One region of the Streptomyces sp. NBC_00726 genome, then DNA from elsewhere that is predicted to be linked to it. Evidence: riboswitches for the same ligand, from Rfam matches in the RefSeq annotation. Region 1 holds a riboswitch; the other holds the start of a gene.

Region 1 (7,348 bases):
CATTCGAGCATTTCCTCGTCGGAATACCCGTCGTCCTTCAGGAGGGTCAGGGTCCCGGAGAGGCCCTTGACCACCTTGTCGCCGTCGATGAAGGCGGCGGGCACCTGGAGCGCCCGGTTCTCCCCACGGCGTACGGCGATGAGCTGGCCCTCCTTGACCAGCTGCCGCACACGCGTCACCTCGACGTCGAGCATTTCCGCGATGTCGGGCAGGTGGAGCCAGGCGGGGACGAGTGCATCGGTCTTTGCGTCAATCTGGGTCACGGGACAAGCCTGCCATCCCGGACTGACAGCCGAAACCCGGACTCGGCCCTTCAGGTCCACGCCGCCGGGACAGGCCCTACGGCAGGACCGCCGCCTTCAGCGGTACGGAGGGGTCCGCCGCCCGGTCCGCGTCGAGCCGCGCCCCCGCCTCGATGAGCCGGCGCCCCTGGGCCAGGTCGCGCGGGCGGCTCACCGCGAGCACCGCGACCAGGGCACCGTCGCGCAGCCAGCACACCGACCAGGCGGGCTCCGCCGGGTCGCCGCGCCACAGCAGGGTGTCCGCGTCCGCGTGGTGCCCGGCGTACTGCACGAACCGGCCGAACTGCTCGGACCAGAAGTAGGGCACGGGGTCGTACGGCGGGATGCCGGCGCCCTCCGCCGCGATGTGGGCGGCGGCGGTCCTGGGCCCCTGGAGGGCGTTGTCCCAGTGGTGGACGACCAGGCGGGTGCCGTAGCGGGCCGAAGGGAAGGAAGCGCAGTCGCCGACCGCGTACACATCGGGGAGCGAGGTGCGCAGCGCCGCGTCGGCGGTCACCGAGCCCTCGGGCCCCAGCGCGATGCCGGAGCCGGCGAGCCAGCCGGTGGCGGGGCGGGCGCCGATGCCGACGACGACAGCTCCGGCCGCGATGGTGCGCCCGTCGGCGAGGACCACCGTGCCGGGCCCGACGCGGGCGACCCGGGCGCCGGTGAGGAGCCGGGCGCCGTTCTCCGCGTACCAGGCGGCCATCGGGGCGGCGACCTCGGCGGGCAGGGCGCCGGCCAGCGGGCGGTCCGCGGCCTCCACGACGGTGACCTCGCAGCCGGCGGCACGGGCGGCGGTGGCGAACTCGGCGCCGATCCAGCCGGCGCCGACGACCACGACGGGATGCCCGGCCTCCAGGACGGGGCGCAGCCGGGCCGCGTCGTCCAGGGTGCGCAGCAGATGGACGCCGGGGACCCCGGCGGAGCCGGGCAGGGCGACGGGTTCGGCGCCGGTGGCGAGGACCAGGACGTCGTAGCGGACCGGGCCCTCGGAGGTGTCCAGTTCGTGGTCGCCCGCGCGGACCCCGGTGACCTCGCAGCCCAGGCGCAGGGCGATGTCCAGCGCCTCGAAGTCGATGTCGAAGGCGGACTCCTCGGCCTTGCCGAGCAGCACCGCCTTGGACAGCGGGGGCCGGTCGTAGGGCTGGTGGGGTTCGGCTCCGATCAGCGTGACGGGGCCGGTGAAGCCCTGTTCCCGCAGGGCGACGGCGGTCTGCACGCCCGCCATGCCCGCGCCCGCGACGACGACCCGGCGTTCCGTCCGCTCTGCCCGCTGCTGCTCGCTCACCCGTCCACCTTACGTAGCTGACGAGACGTCAGGAAGGGGCGGGCCCCGGCGGCGGCATCGGGGCGGGGTTTAGGGTGGCCACCGTAAGACACGCGGGAGCCCGGGCGTACCGGGCTGAGAGGGAGGCTGGCGGCCTCCGACCGTACGAACCTGATCCGGGTCATGCCGGCGAAGGGAGGGGCTGGACGCCCATGCGCACCCATCCCACCGAAGGGTCCGACGTCCTCGTCATCGGGGGCGGCATCATCGGTCTGGTGACCGCCTGGCGGGCCGCGCGGCGCGGTCTGGCCGTCGCGCTCGCCGACCCCGAGCCGGGTGGCGGGGCGGCCCGGGTCGCGGCCGGGATGCTGGCCGCCGTCACCGAACTGCACTACGGCGAGGAGACCCTGCTCGGGCTCAACCTCGCGTCCGCCCGGCGCTATCCGTCGTTCACGGCCGAGCTGGAGGAGGCGAGCGGGCAGGACATCGGCTTCCGCGCCTGCGGCACCCTGGCCGTCGCGCTGGACGCGGACGACCGCGCCCATCTGCGCGAGCTCCACGAGCTGCAACGCCGCTCGGGCCTGGAGTCGGAGTGGCTGACCGGGCGCGAGTGCCGCCGCCTGGAACCGATGCTCGCCCCGGGCGTGCGCGGCGGTCTCCGGGTGGACGGCGACCACCAGGTCGACCCGCGCCGCCTCGCCGCCGCGCTGCTCACCGCCTGCGAGCGGGCCGGAGTGGTCTTCCACCGCCGCCGCGCCGGCCGCCTCTCGGTGGTCGCGGACCGGGCCGTGGGCGCCGTGCTCGACAACGGTACGGAGGTGGCCGCCGGCCAGGTCGTGCTCGCCGGGGGCAGCCTCAGCGGGCGGCTCGCCGGGGTCCCCGCCCACGCCCTGCCTCCGGTGCGCCCGGTCAAGGGCCAGGTGCTGCGCCTCACCGTGCCCCCGGCGTACGCCCCCTTCCTCTCGCGCACCGTGCGCGCGGTGGTCCGGGGCAGCCACATCTATCTCGTACCGCGTGAGAACGGTGAGCTGGTCGTCGGCGCCACCACCGAGGAGATGGGCTGGGACACCACCGTCACGGCGGGCGGGGTCTACGAGCTGCTGCGCGACGCGCATGAGCTGGTGCCCGGCATCACCGAGCTGCCGCTGACCGAGACCCGCGCCGGACTGCGCCCCGCGTCCCCCGACAACGCCCCGCTGCTCGGCCGCACCGCGCTGCCCGGCCTCCACCTCGCCACCGGCCACGGCCGCAACGGCGTGCTGCTCACCCCCGTCACCGGGGACGCCATGGCGTCGCTGCTGGCCGACGGCGAGCTGCCCGAGGCGGTCCGTCCCTTCTCCCCCGGCCGGTTCGCCCCGGTCCCCGCACCCCAGGAGCAGCCCGCATGACCGAGCCCACCCCGCTCACCGTGTCCGTGAACGGCGCCCCGGCCGCCGTCGCGCCGGGCACCACCCTGGACGCCCTCGTCGCGACGCTGACCGACGCGACGGCGGGGGTGGCCGCCGCGCTCAACGAGACCGTGGTGCCGCGCGGCCAGTGGCCCGCCGCCGCGCTCGCCGACGGCGACCGGGTCGAGGTCCTGACCGCAGTCCAGGGAGGCTGACGATGTCCGACGACCTGTTCACCCTGGGCGGCACTGACTTCACCTCGCGGCTGATCATGGGCACGGGCGGGGCGCCCAGCCTGGACGTGCTGGAGCGGTCGCTGATCGCGTCCGGCACCGAGCTGACCACCGTCGCGATGCGCCGCCTCGACCCGACCGTGCAGGGCTCGGTGCTCTCCGTACTGCGGAAGCTGTCCATCCGGGTGCTGCCGAACACCGCCGGCTGCTACACCGCCGGGGAGGCCGTGCTCACCGCCCGGCTGGCCCGTGAGGCGCTGGGCACGGACTGGGTGAAGCTGGAGGTGGTGGCCGACGAGCGGACGCTGCTGCCCGACCCGGTCGAGCTGCTGGACGCCGCCGAGATCCTGGTGGACGACGGATTCACGGTGCTGCCGTACACCAACGACGACCCGGTCCTGGCCCGGAAGCTGGAGGACGTGGGGTGCGCGGCGGTCATGCCGCTCGGCTCCCCCATCGGCTCGGGCCTGGGCATCCGCAACCCGCACAACTTCCAGCTGATCACCGAGCGGGCCGGGGTGCCGGTGATCCTGGACGCCGGTGCCGGGACCGCCTCGGACGCGGCGCTCGCGATGGAGCTGGGCTGCTCGGCGGTGATGCTCGCCTCGGCGGTGACCCGGGCCCAGGAGCCGGAGCTGATGGCCGCCGCGATGCGGCACGCGGTGGAGGGCGGGCGGCTCGCGCACCGGGCCGGGCGCATCCCACGCCGCCACTTCGCGGAGGCGTCCTCGCCGGCGGCCGGGCGGGCGGTGCTCGATCCGGAGCGGCCGGCTTTCTGACACGCGCCTGTCACGGCTCGGCTTCAGTCCTGCGCCGGGTTCGCCCCACCGCGGCGGGCCTGTCCGTGGCGGCTCGTAGACTCGCATGGTGGATACGACCCTCCAGGACCCCCTCGTCGGGCAGCTGCTCGACGGCCGCTACCGCGTCGATGCCCGCATCGCCGTGGGCGGCATGGCCACGGTCTACCGGGCCATGGACATGCGGCTCGACCGGGTGCTCGCCCTCAAGGTGATGCACCCGGCGCTGGCGACCGACGCCTCGTTCGTCGAGCGCTTCATCCGCGAGGCCAAGTCGGTGGCCCATCTCGCCCACCCCAATGTGGTCGGGGTCTTCGACCAGGGCGCCCAGGGGCAGTACGTCTACCTGGCGATGGAGTACGTCGCCGGCTGCACGCTGCGCGATGTGCTGAGCGAGCGCGGCGCGCTCCGGCCCCGGGCGGCGCTGGACATCCTGGAATCGATCCTCGCCGCCCTCGGCGCGGCGCACCGGGCGGGCTTCGTGCACCGCGACATGAAGCCGGAGAACGTGCTGATCGGGGACGACGGCCGGGTCAAGGTCGCCGACTTCGGCCTGGTCCGGGCCGTGGACACGGTGACGAACACCACCGGGACGATCCTCGGCACCGTCTCGTATCTGGCCCCGGAGCAGATCGAGCACGGCACGGCGGACACCCGCGCCGACGTGTACGCCTGCGGGGTCGTGCTGTACGAGATGCTGACCGGCGACAAGCCGCGGGACGGGGAGTCCCCCGCCCAGGTCATCTACCAGCACCTGCACGAGGACGTGCCGCCCCCGTCCGCCGTCGTCCCCGGTCTCGCGCCCGAGCTGGACGCGCTGGTGGCGAGCGCCACCGCCCGGGACCCGGAGGCCCGCCCGTTCGACGCGGTGGCGCTGCTCGCCGGGGCCCGCCGGACGCGCGCCGCCCTCACGGACGCGCAGCTCGACGCCGTACCGCCGCAGGCCCTGCCGGAGCCCGGCCCGGACGCCGGGTCGGCCGGGTCCGACGCGCGGACGACGGTGATCCCCCGGGTCCTGCCCCAGGACCAGGGCACCGCCCACCACACCAGCCGGCTGGAGATGCCGCCGCCCCCGCCTCCGCGGCAGCCGCGCCGGACCGGGCCGCTCGGCGGCGCCCGGCGCGGGCTGATCGCGGCGGTCCTGGCAGTCCTCGTCGTCCTGGGCGTCGGCGGCGGCATCTGGTACATCAACTCCGGGCAGTTCACGAAGGTCCCCTCGCTGCTGGGGCAGACCGAGAAGACGGCCGAGGAGCGGCTGTCCGGTGCCGGCCTGGAGCTGAAGGGCGTGGAGCGGGCCTTCAGCGACACCGTCGACCGGGGCAAGGTCATCAGCAGCAGTCCCGAGTCCGGCGCCCGGATCAGGGGCAACGGCTCGGTGTCGCTCGTCGTCTCGCGCGGCCCCGAGATCATCCAGGTGCCCGATGTCGCGGGCGACCGGCTCTCCGACGCCAGGCAGCGGCTGAAGAAGGCGGGCCTGCTCCCGGGCATGGTCACCAAGGAGTTCAGCGAGGACGTGGCGGCCGGCGAGGTGCTGCGTACGGAGCCCGCCGCCGGCACCGACCGCCACCCGGACTCGGCGGTCGCGATCGTCGTCTCCCAGGGCAGCCCCGTCGACGTCCCCGATGTCACCGGGCTCTCCGTCGACGACGCCACCGACGCGCTGGCCGACGAGGGCCTGAAGGTGAAGGTGAAGCCCGGCCGGGTGCACTCGCCGGAGGACGAGGGCGACGTCGCCGTCCAGTCACCGGAGGAGGGCGCCGAGGCGGCCGAGGGCGACACCGTGACGGTGACGGTCTCCTCCGGTCCGCGCATGATCGGCGTGCCGGACGTGGTCGGCAAGGACGTGGACGACGCCCGCGACGAGCTGGAGGCGGCGGGCTTCGAGGTCAAGGTCGACCGCGGCTTCCTCTCCTTCAGCGACAAGGTCGCCGGCCAGTCCGTGGCCGGCGGCGACCGGGCTCCCGAGGGCAGCACCATCACCATCAAGACCAAGGGACTGTAGAGATCCGTATGCGCAACCCCGTCGGCGGCCATGTCCCCGTGGCCGGCGGTCTCGCCAAGGCCGGCCTCCCCTATGCCCGCGAGATGGGCGCCGAGGCCGTCCAGGTCTTCGTCGCCAACCCGCGCGGCTGGGCCACCCCGGCCGGGAATCCGGTGCAGGACGAACTGTTCCGCGAGCAGTGCGCCGCCGGGGCGATACCGGCGTACGTGCACGCCCCGTATCTGATCAACTTCGGCTCGCACACCCCGGCGACGGTGGAGCGGTCCGTGGAGTCGCTGCGCCACTCGTTGCGCCGGGCCCGGGAGATCGGGGCGCTGGGCGTCGTGGTGCACACGGGGTCGGCGACCGGCGGGCGGCCTCGCGAGGAGGCGCTGGCCCAGGTGCGGACGCACATGCGGCCGCTGCTGGACGAGCTGACCCACGACGACGACCCGTTCCTGCTGCTGGAGTCCACCGCCGGGCAGGGTTTCTCGCTCTGCTCACGGACCTGGGACTTCGGTCCGTACTTCGCGGCGCTGGACGCCCACCCGAAGCTCGGAGTCTGTCTGGACACCTGCCACATCTTCGCGGCGGGGCACGATCTGGCCGGTCCCGGCGGGATGAAGGAGACGCTGGACCTGCTGGTGGAGACGGTCGGCGAGGGCCGGCTGAAGCTCATCCACGCCAATGACTCCAAGGACGTCTCCGGTGCGCACAAGGACCGGCACGAGAACATCGGCTCGGGCCACATCGGGGAGGAGCCGTTCCGCGAGCTGTTCACGCACCCGGCCACCGAGGGCGTGCCGCTGGTCATCGAGACACCGGGCGGCAAGGAGGGCCATGCGGCGGACGTGGCCCGGCTCCAGGCGCTGCGCGACGGCGGTTTCTGACGCGGGCGGCCCGGCGGCCGGTTCAAAAGCCGGTTCCGGTTCAGTCCCGGTCCAGCGCCCGGTTCAGAGCTCCGGGCCGTCGCCCGGCTCCTCCTGGTAGGAGTAGCGCTGTTCGCTCCAGGGGTCGCCGATGTTGTGGTAGCCGCGCTCCTCCCAGAAGCCGCGGCGGTCGGCGGTCATGTACTCGATGCCCCGGACCCACTTGGGGCCCTTCCACGCGTACAGATGGGGGACGACGAGCCGGAGCGGGAAGCCGTGTTCGGCGGTGAGCAGTTCGCCGCCCTTGTGGGTGGCGAACAGGGTCCGGTCGGTGAGGAAGTCGTCCAGCCGGAGGTTGGAGCTGAAGCCGTATTCGGCCCAGACCATCACATGCGTGACCTGAGGGGCGGGCGGCGCGAGGGCGACCACGTCGCGGGCGAGCACACCGCCCCACTCGGCGCCCAGCATGCTGAATTTCGTGACGCAGTGGAGATCGGCGACGACCGAGGAGAAGGGCAGTGCCGAGAAT
Region 2 (7,348 bases), 3.7 Mb from region 1:
GGCGACAAGTTCCAGGCCGTCGCCAACGCCCTCGCCGCGCACGTCGCCGCGACCGCCCCGGCCGACATCGAGGCGCTGCTCGCCTCCGAGATCGAGCCCGGCAAGACCGTCCAGGCGTACGTGGACGAGGCCAACGCCAACCTCGGCGAGAAGATCGTCCTGGACCGCTTCGCGCAGTTCCAGGGTGCCTTCGTCTCGGTCTACATGCACCGCACCATGCCCGACCTGCCCCCGCAGATCGGTGTGATGGTCGAGCTGGACAAGGCCGACGCCGACCTGGCCAAGGGCCTCGCCCAGCACATCGCCGCCTTCGCGCCGAAGTACCTCGCCCGCGAGGACGTCCCGGCCGAGGTCGTCGAGGCCGAGCGCCGCGTCGCCGAGGAGACCACCCGCGCCGAGGGCAAGCCCGAGGCCGCCCTCCCGAAGATCGTCGAGGGTCGCGTCAACGGCTTCTTCAAGGAGGCCACCCTCCTCGGCCAGCCGTACGCGCTGGACAACAAGAAGTCGGTCCAGAAGGTTCTGGACGAGGCCGGTGTCACCCTGAAGCGCTTCACGCGTATCAAGGTCGGCATCTGAGTCCGTCCGCGAAAAACGGCGGACCCGGTAGGGTCTGGTGCAGTCGACGGCCGCACACCGCCGTACGACCGCAGATCTGACGAGGAGGCCATTGCCGCAAGGGACACCAGACCCATCGGCAATGGCCTTCTTCGTATGTGCACGAGGAGAACCCATGAACAAGGGCGCGGACGCCGCCAAAGACGACGACAAGCGCGAGGACGGCAAGGTGCGCGGACGCTTCATGCTGAAGCTGTCCGGAGAGGCGTTCGCCGGTGGCGGGGGCCTCGGTGTCGACCCCGACGTCGTGCACGCCATCGCCCGCGAGATCGCGGCCGTCGTCCGGGACGGCGCGGAGATCGCGGTCGTCATCGGCGGCGGCAACTTCTTCCGCGGCGCCGAGCTCCAGCAGCGGGGCATGGACCGGGCGCGCTCCGACTACATGGGCATGCTCGGCACCGTGATGAACTGCCTCGCCCTCCAGGACTTCCTGGAGAAGGAGGGCATCGACTCCCGCGTCCAGACCGCCATCACCATGGGTCAGGTCGCGGAGCCGTACATCCCGCTGCGCGCCGTGCGGCACCTGGAGAAGGGCCGCGTCGTGATCTTCGGCGCGGGCATGGGCATGCCCTACTTCTCCACCGACACCACCGCCGCCCAGCGCGCCCTGGAGATCGACGCCGAGGCGCTGCTCATGGGGAAGAACGGCGTGGACGGGGTCTACGACTCCGACCCGAAGACCAACCCGGCCGCGGTCAAGTTCGACGCGCTGGAGTACAGCGAGGTGCTCGCCCGCGACCTCAAGGTCGCCGACGCCACCGCCATCACGCTCTGCCGTGACAACGAGCTGCCGATCCTCGTCTTCGAGCTCACCGCCGCGGGCAATATCGCCCGCGCGGTCAAGGGTGAGAAGATCGGCACGCTCGTGAGCGACCAGGACACCCGCGCCTGACCACCGGCGCGCCCACCGGGGAGACCCGGTGGGGCAGGGGTGCGGGACCGCCCCGGAAGATGGACAACGGCCTGCCGGTCGGACACCGTGCAGGTGAGGACGCGACGCAGGACCCGCCGGGCCCGCCGGGCCCGGTCAAGACACGCAGGAGCACGTGGTGATCGAAGAAACCCTCCTTGAGGCCGAGGAGAAGATGGAGAAGGCCGTCGTCGTGGCGAAAGAGGACTTCGCCGCGATCCGCACCGGCCGTGCGCACCCGGCGATGTTCAACAAGATCGTCGCCGACTACTACGGCTCGCCGACCCCGATCAACCAGCTGGCCTCGTTCTCGGTGCCCGAGCCCCGTATGGCCGTCGTGACACCGTTCGACAAGACCGCGCTGCGCAACATCGAGCAGGCCATCCGCGACTCGGACCTCGGCGTCAACCCGAGCAACGACGGCAATATCATCCGGGTCAACTTCCCCGAGCTGACCGAGGAGCGCCGCCGCGACTACATCAAGGTCGCGAAGACCAAGGCCGAGGACTCCAAGATCTCGATCCGGGCCGTCCGCCGCAAGGCCAAGGAAACGCTCGACAAGCTCGTCAAGGACAAGGAGTCCGGCGAGGACGAGGTGCGCCGTGCCGAGAAGGAGCTCGACGACACCACCGCGAAGTACGTCGCGCAGGTGGACGAGCTGCTGAAGCACAAGGAAGCCGAGCTGCTCGAAGTCTGATGAACGACTCTTCCTGGGGCGCTCCGCAGGGCGCCGGCCACCGGGGCGCGCCGGAGATGCAGGGCGCTGCGGCGGGTCCTGCCTACGATGTGCACGACGCCCAGCAGACTCGGCCCATGCCCATCGTGCCGGACGTTCCCGACGCAGGTAGAGACGCTGAAGACCGTGATCACCGGGACCAGGGGGCCGGACGCCTGAGCGGCGGCCCCCTGGTCCGCGACGAGAAGCCGCAGGAGCCCATGCCGACCGAGCCGACGCCCCCGCCGCCTCCGCAGAAGAAGCGCGCGGGCCGGGACCTGGGAGCCGCCATAGGGGTCGGCCTGGGGCTCGGCGCCCTGGTCGTCGTCTCGCTCTTCGTCGTCAAGGCCGTCTTCGTCGGCGTCATCGTGCTCGCCGTCGTGGTCGGCCTCTGGGAGCTCACCTCCCGGCTTGAGGAGCGCAAGGGCATCAAGGCGCCCCTCGTGCCGCTCGCCGTCGGCGGCGCCGCCATGGTCGTCGCGGGGTACGCGCGCGGGGCCGAGGGCGCCTGGATCGCCATGGCCCTGACCGCCCTGGCGGTGCTCGTGTGGCGGATGGCGCAGCCGCCCGAGAACTACCTCAGGGACGTCACGGCGGGTATCTTCGCCGCGTTCTACGTGCCCTTCCTGGCCACCTTCGTCGCCATGCTCCTGACCGCCGACGACGGGCCGCAGCGGGTGCTGACCTTCCTGCTGCTGACCGTGGTCAGCGACACGGGGGCGTACGCGGTCGGCTGGCGGTTCGGCAAGCACAAGCTGGCTCCGCGCATCAGCCCCGGCAAGACCCGCGAGGGCCTGTTCGGGGCGGTCACCTTCGCCATGGTGGCCGGCGCGCTGTGCATGCAGTTCCTGATCGACGACGGTTCCTGGTGGCAGGGGCTGCTGCTGGGCCTCGCGGTCGCGGCCAGCGCCACCCTGGGCGACCTGGGCGAGTCCATGATCAAGCGGGACCTCGGGATCAAGGACATGGGCACGCTGCTGCCCGGCCACGGCGGGATCATGGACCGGCTGGACTCGCTGCTGCCGACCGCCCCGGTGGTCTGGCTGCTGCTCGTGCTGTTCGTCGGCTCCGGCTGACCGGCTCCGGCCTGCGGTTTTCCGCGCGAAGGCCCGTCGTCCACAGGGCGGCGGGCCTTCGCCGTTCCGTCTGCGACACTGGAAGAACCATGCCTAAGCCCGGAGAACTCACTTTCGTCGCGCCCCGCGGAGCCAAGAAGCCGCCGCGGCACCTCGCCGACCTCACGCCCGCCGAGCGCAGGGAGGCCGTCGCCGCGATCGGCGAGAAGCCGTTCCGCGCCCAGCAGCTCTCGCAGCACTACTTCGCGCGGTACGCGCACGACCCGGCCGAGTGGACCAACATCCCGGCCGGATCGCGGGACAAGCTCGCCGAGGCGATGTTCCCCGACCTGATGTCCGTCGTCCGGCACATCAGCTGCGACGACGACACCACCCGTAAGACCCTCTGGAAGCTGCACGACGGGACGCTGGTCGAGTCCGTCCTGATGCGCTACCCGGAGCGGGTCACCATGTGCATCTCCTCGCAGGCCGGCTGCGGGATGAACTGCCCGTTCTGCGCGACCGGGCAAGCCGGTCTCGACCGGAACCTGTCGACCGCGGAGATCGTCCACCAGATCGTGGACGGCATGCGCGCCCTGCGTGACGGCGAGGTCCCCGGCGGCCCCGCCCGGCTCTCCAACATCGTGTTCATGGGCATGGGCGAGCCGCTGGCCAACTACAACCGCGTCGTCGGCGCGATCCGCCGGCTGACCGACCCGGAGCCCGACGGTCTCGGCCTCTCGCAGCGCGGGATCACCGTGTCCACCGTCGGCCTGGTGCCCGCGATGCTGCGGTTCGCCGACGAGGGGTTCAAGTGCCGCCTCGCGGTCTCGCTGCACGCCCCGGACGACGAGCTGCGCGACACCCTGGTGCCGGTCAACACCCGGTGGAAGGTGCGCGAGGTGCTGGACGCCGCGTGGGAGTACGCGGAGAAGTCAGGCCGCCGCATCTCCATCGAGTACGCCCTGATCCGCGACATCAACGACCAGGCGTGGCGCGGCGACCTGCTGGGCCGCCTCCTCAAGGGCAAGCGGGTCCACGTCAACCTCATCCCGCTGAACCCGACGCCCGGCTCCAAGTGGACCGCCTCGCGGCCCGAGGACGAGCGGGCGTTCGTGGAGGCCATCGCGAGCCACGGTGTGCCGGTCACCGTCCGCGACACCCGGGGCCAGGAGATCGACGGCGCCTGCGGGCAGCTGGCGGCCTCCGAGCGCTGAGGACGAGCGGCCCCGGGACCCGGCCGAAAACGGCCGTGTAGCCTGGGGCCGAAATCAACTGCATATTCCGACAGGGGAGCGCCACAGCGCTGAGAGTGCGGCACCAAGGACAGGTTGGCCGCAGACCCTCTGAACCTCGCCCGGGTCATTCCGGGTAGGAAGTTCGGACCTTACTCAAGCTGTTGCGCCCTGCCCGCTTCCGGCTCCGGCCGGTGTGCGGGCGGGGCCGCGTCTCTTCCTGGTCACTCCAGGAGGAATCACACATGAGCACCACCCAGAAGGCCGCCGTGGCGGCCGTCGCAGCCGCGCTCGGCGTCACCGCGCTGGCCGGCTGCGGAAGTTCCGACGACTCGGCGTCCGGTTCCGGCTCGGCCAAGGGCTCCGGTTCCAAGACCGTCACCCTGGTCAGCCACGACTCCTTCAACGCCTCCAAGGACGTGCTGAAGGAGTTCACCCGGGAGACCGGCTACACCGTCAAGGTCCTCAAGAGCGGGGACGCGGGTGCCGCGCTGAACCAGGAGATCCTGACCAAGGGCTCCCCGCGCGGCGATGTGTTCTTCGGCGTCGACAACACCCTGCTCTCGCGCGCCCTGGACAACGGCCTGTTCACCCCGTACGAGGCCAAGGGCCTGGACCGGGTCCCGGCCGATGTCCAGCTGGACGCGGACAAGCACCGGGTCACCCCGGTCGACACCGGTGACATCTGCGTCAACTACGACAAGAAGTACTTCGCCGACAAGAAGCTCGCGCCGCCGAAGACCTTCGCCGACCTGGCGAAGCCCGCGTACAAGAACCTGCTCGTCACCGAGAACGCCGCGACCTCCTCGCCCGGCCTCGGCTTCCTCCTCGGCACCATCGGCACCTTCGGCGAGGACGGCTACCAGGACTACTGGAAGAAGCTGAAGGACAACGGCGTCAAGGTCGTGGACGGCTGGGAGCAGGCGTACAACGAGGAGTTCTCCGGCTCGGCCGGCGGCAAGAAGGCCAAGGCCGACCGCCCGCTCGTCGTCAGCTACGCCTCCAGCCCGCCCGTCGAGGTGCTGTACGCGGACCCGCAGCCGAAGACCGCGCCGACCGGGGTCGCCACCGGCACCTGCTTCCGCCAGATCGAGTTCGCCGGTCTGCTGGACGGCGCGAAGAACGAGGCGGGCGGCAAGGCCCTGCTGGACTTCCTGATCGGGAAGAAGTACCAGGAGGACATGCCGCTCACCATGTTCGTCAGCCCGGTCGCGAAGGACGCCAAGGTGCCCGAGCTGTTCACGAAGTTCGGCGCCACCGCGGACAAGCCGGCGACGGTCGCCCCGGACGCCATCGCCGAGAACCGTGAGCAGTGGGTCCAGTCATGGTCCTCGCTCGTAGTGAAGTAGCGAAGACCCCCGTACGCGGACCGGGCGCGCGCGGGAGGTCCGCACGCGCCCGGGCCCGGCGCGGGACCGCGGTGCGGCTCGGCCTGATGGCCGTGCCCGTCGTGTTCTTCGCCGTGTTCTTCGCCTACCCGGTCGCCGCGATCGTCGGCCGGGGGCTCAAGGCGGACGGCGTCTGGCAGTTCGGCAGGTTCGGCGAGGTGCTGGCCCGGCCGGAGATCCGGGACGTCCTGTGGTTCACGCTGTGGCAGGCGCTCGCCTCGACCGCGCTGACGCTGCTGATCGCGCTGCCCGGCGCGTATGTCTTCGCCCGGTTCGACTTCCCCGGCAAGCAGGTGCTGCGGGCCGTGGTCACGGTGCCGTTCGTGCTGCCGACCGTCGTCGTGGGCACCGCCTTCCTCGCGCTGCTCGGGCGCGGCGGGCTGCTGGACGAGCTGTGGGGCGTACGGCTCGACACCACCGTGTGGGCGATCCTGCTGGCGCACGTCTTCTTCAACTACGCGGTCGTCGTCCGGACCGTGGGCGGGCTCTGGGCGCAGCTCGACCCGCGCCAGGAGGAGGCCGCCCGGGTGCTGGGCGCGAGCCGGTTCACCGCCTGGCGGCGCGTCACGCTGCCCGCGCTCGCCCCGGCCGTGGCCGCCGCCGCGCTGATGGTCTTCCTCTTCACCTTCACCTCCTTCGGGGTCGTGCAGATCCTCGGCGGTCCCGGCTTCTCCACACTGGAGGTGGAGATCTACCGGCAGACCGCCCAGCTGCTCGCCCTGCCCACGGCCGCCGTGCTCACGCTCGTGCAGTTCGCCGCCGTCGGCGCGATCCTCGCCGTGCACGCCTGGACCGTACGCCGCAGGGAACGCGCCCTGAAGCTGGTCGACCCGGCGGCGACCGCGCGCAGGCCGCACGGGGCCGGGCAGTGGACCCTGCTCGCCGGGGTCCTGCTGAGCGTGCTGCTGCTCGTCCTGCTGCCGCTCGCGGTGCTGGTGGAACGCTCTCTGGGCGGCTCCGGTTTCGCCTACTACCGCGCGCTGACCTCGGCGGACGCCAACAGCGGTACGTTCCTGGTGGCGCCGGTCGAAGCCATCGGGAACTCGCTGCGCTACGCCCTCGTCGCGACCCTGATCGCCCTTGTCGTCGGCGGGCTCGCCGCCGCCGCGCTCACCCGGCGGGCGGGCCGGCTCGTCCGGGGCTTCGACGCGCTGCTGATGCTGCCGCTCGGGGTCTCCGCGGTCACCGTCGGCTTCGGCTTCCTGATCACCCTGGACGAGCCGCCGCTGGATCTGCGCACCTCCTGGATTCTGGTGCCGCTCGCCCAGGCGCTGGTCGGGGTGCCCTTCGTCGTACGGACCATGCTGCCGGTGCTCCGGGCGGTGGACGCGCGGCTGCGCGAGGCGGCGGCGGTGCTCGGAGCCTCGCCGCTGCGGGCCTGGCGCGAGGTGGACTTCCCGCTCGTACGGCGGGCGCTGCTGGTCGCCGCC

The links. Region 1 has a riboswitch for thiamine pyrophosphate ahead of thiO (glycine oxidase ThiO). Riboswitches for the same ligand answer to the same signal wherever they lie in the genome.
Region 2: another riboswitch for thiamine pyrophosphate. It lies ahead of OG338_RS22840 (thiamine ABC transporter substrate binding subunit); the one in region 1 lies ahead of thiO (glycine oxidase ThiO).

The regions. Positions count from the first base shown of each region.
Region 1 covers NZ_CP108983.1:1,411,204-1,418,551, forward strand. Annotated here, with positions in the region: gene OG338_RS06320 (Rv2175c family DNA-binding protein) at 1-263, opposite strand, end outside; gene OG338_RS06325 (NAD(P)/FAD-dependent oxidoreductase) at 340-1,572, opposite strand; TPP riboswitch at 1,655-1,766, shown strand; gene thiO (glycine oxidase ThiO) at 1,764-2,939, shown strand; gene thiS (sulfur carrier protein ThiS) at 2,936-3,154, shown strand; gene OG338_RS06340 (thiazole synthase) at 3,157-3,951, shown strand; gene pknB (Stk1 family PASTA domain-containing Ser/Thr kinase) at 4,040-5,971, shown strand; gene OG338_RS06350 (deoxyribonuclease IV) at 5,980-6,840, shown strand; gene OG338_RS06355 (sulfite oxidase-like oxidoreductase) at 6,904-7,348, opposite strand, start outside.
Region 2 covers NZ_CP108983.1:5,067,005-5,074,352, forward strand. Annotated here, with positions in the region: gene tsf (translation elongation factor Ts) at 1-576, shown strand, start outside; gene pyrH (UMP kinase) at 731-1,507, shown strand; gene frr (ribosome recycling factor) at 1,665-2,222, shown strand; gene OG338_RS22830 (phosphatidate cytidylyltransferase) at 2,222-3,316, shown strand; gene rlmN (23S rRNA (adenine(2503)-C(2))-methyltransferase RlmN) at 3,406-4,512, shown strand; TPP riboswitch at 4,575-4,691, shown strand; gene OG338_RS22840 (thiamine ABC transporter substrate binding subunit) at 4,776-5,879, shown strand; gene OG338_RS22845 (ABC transporter permease) at 5,966-7,348, shown strand, end outside.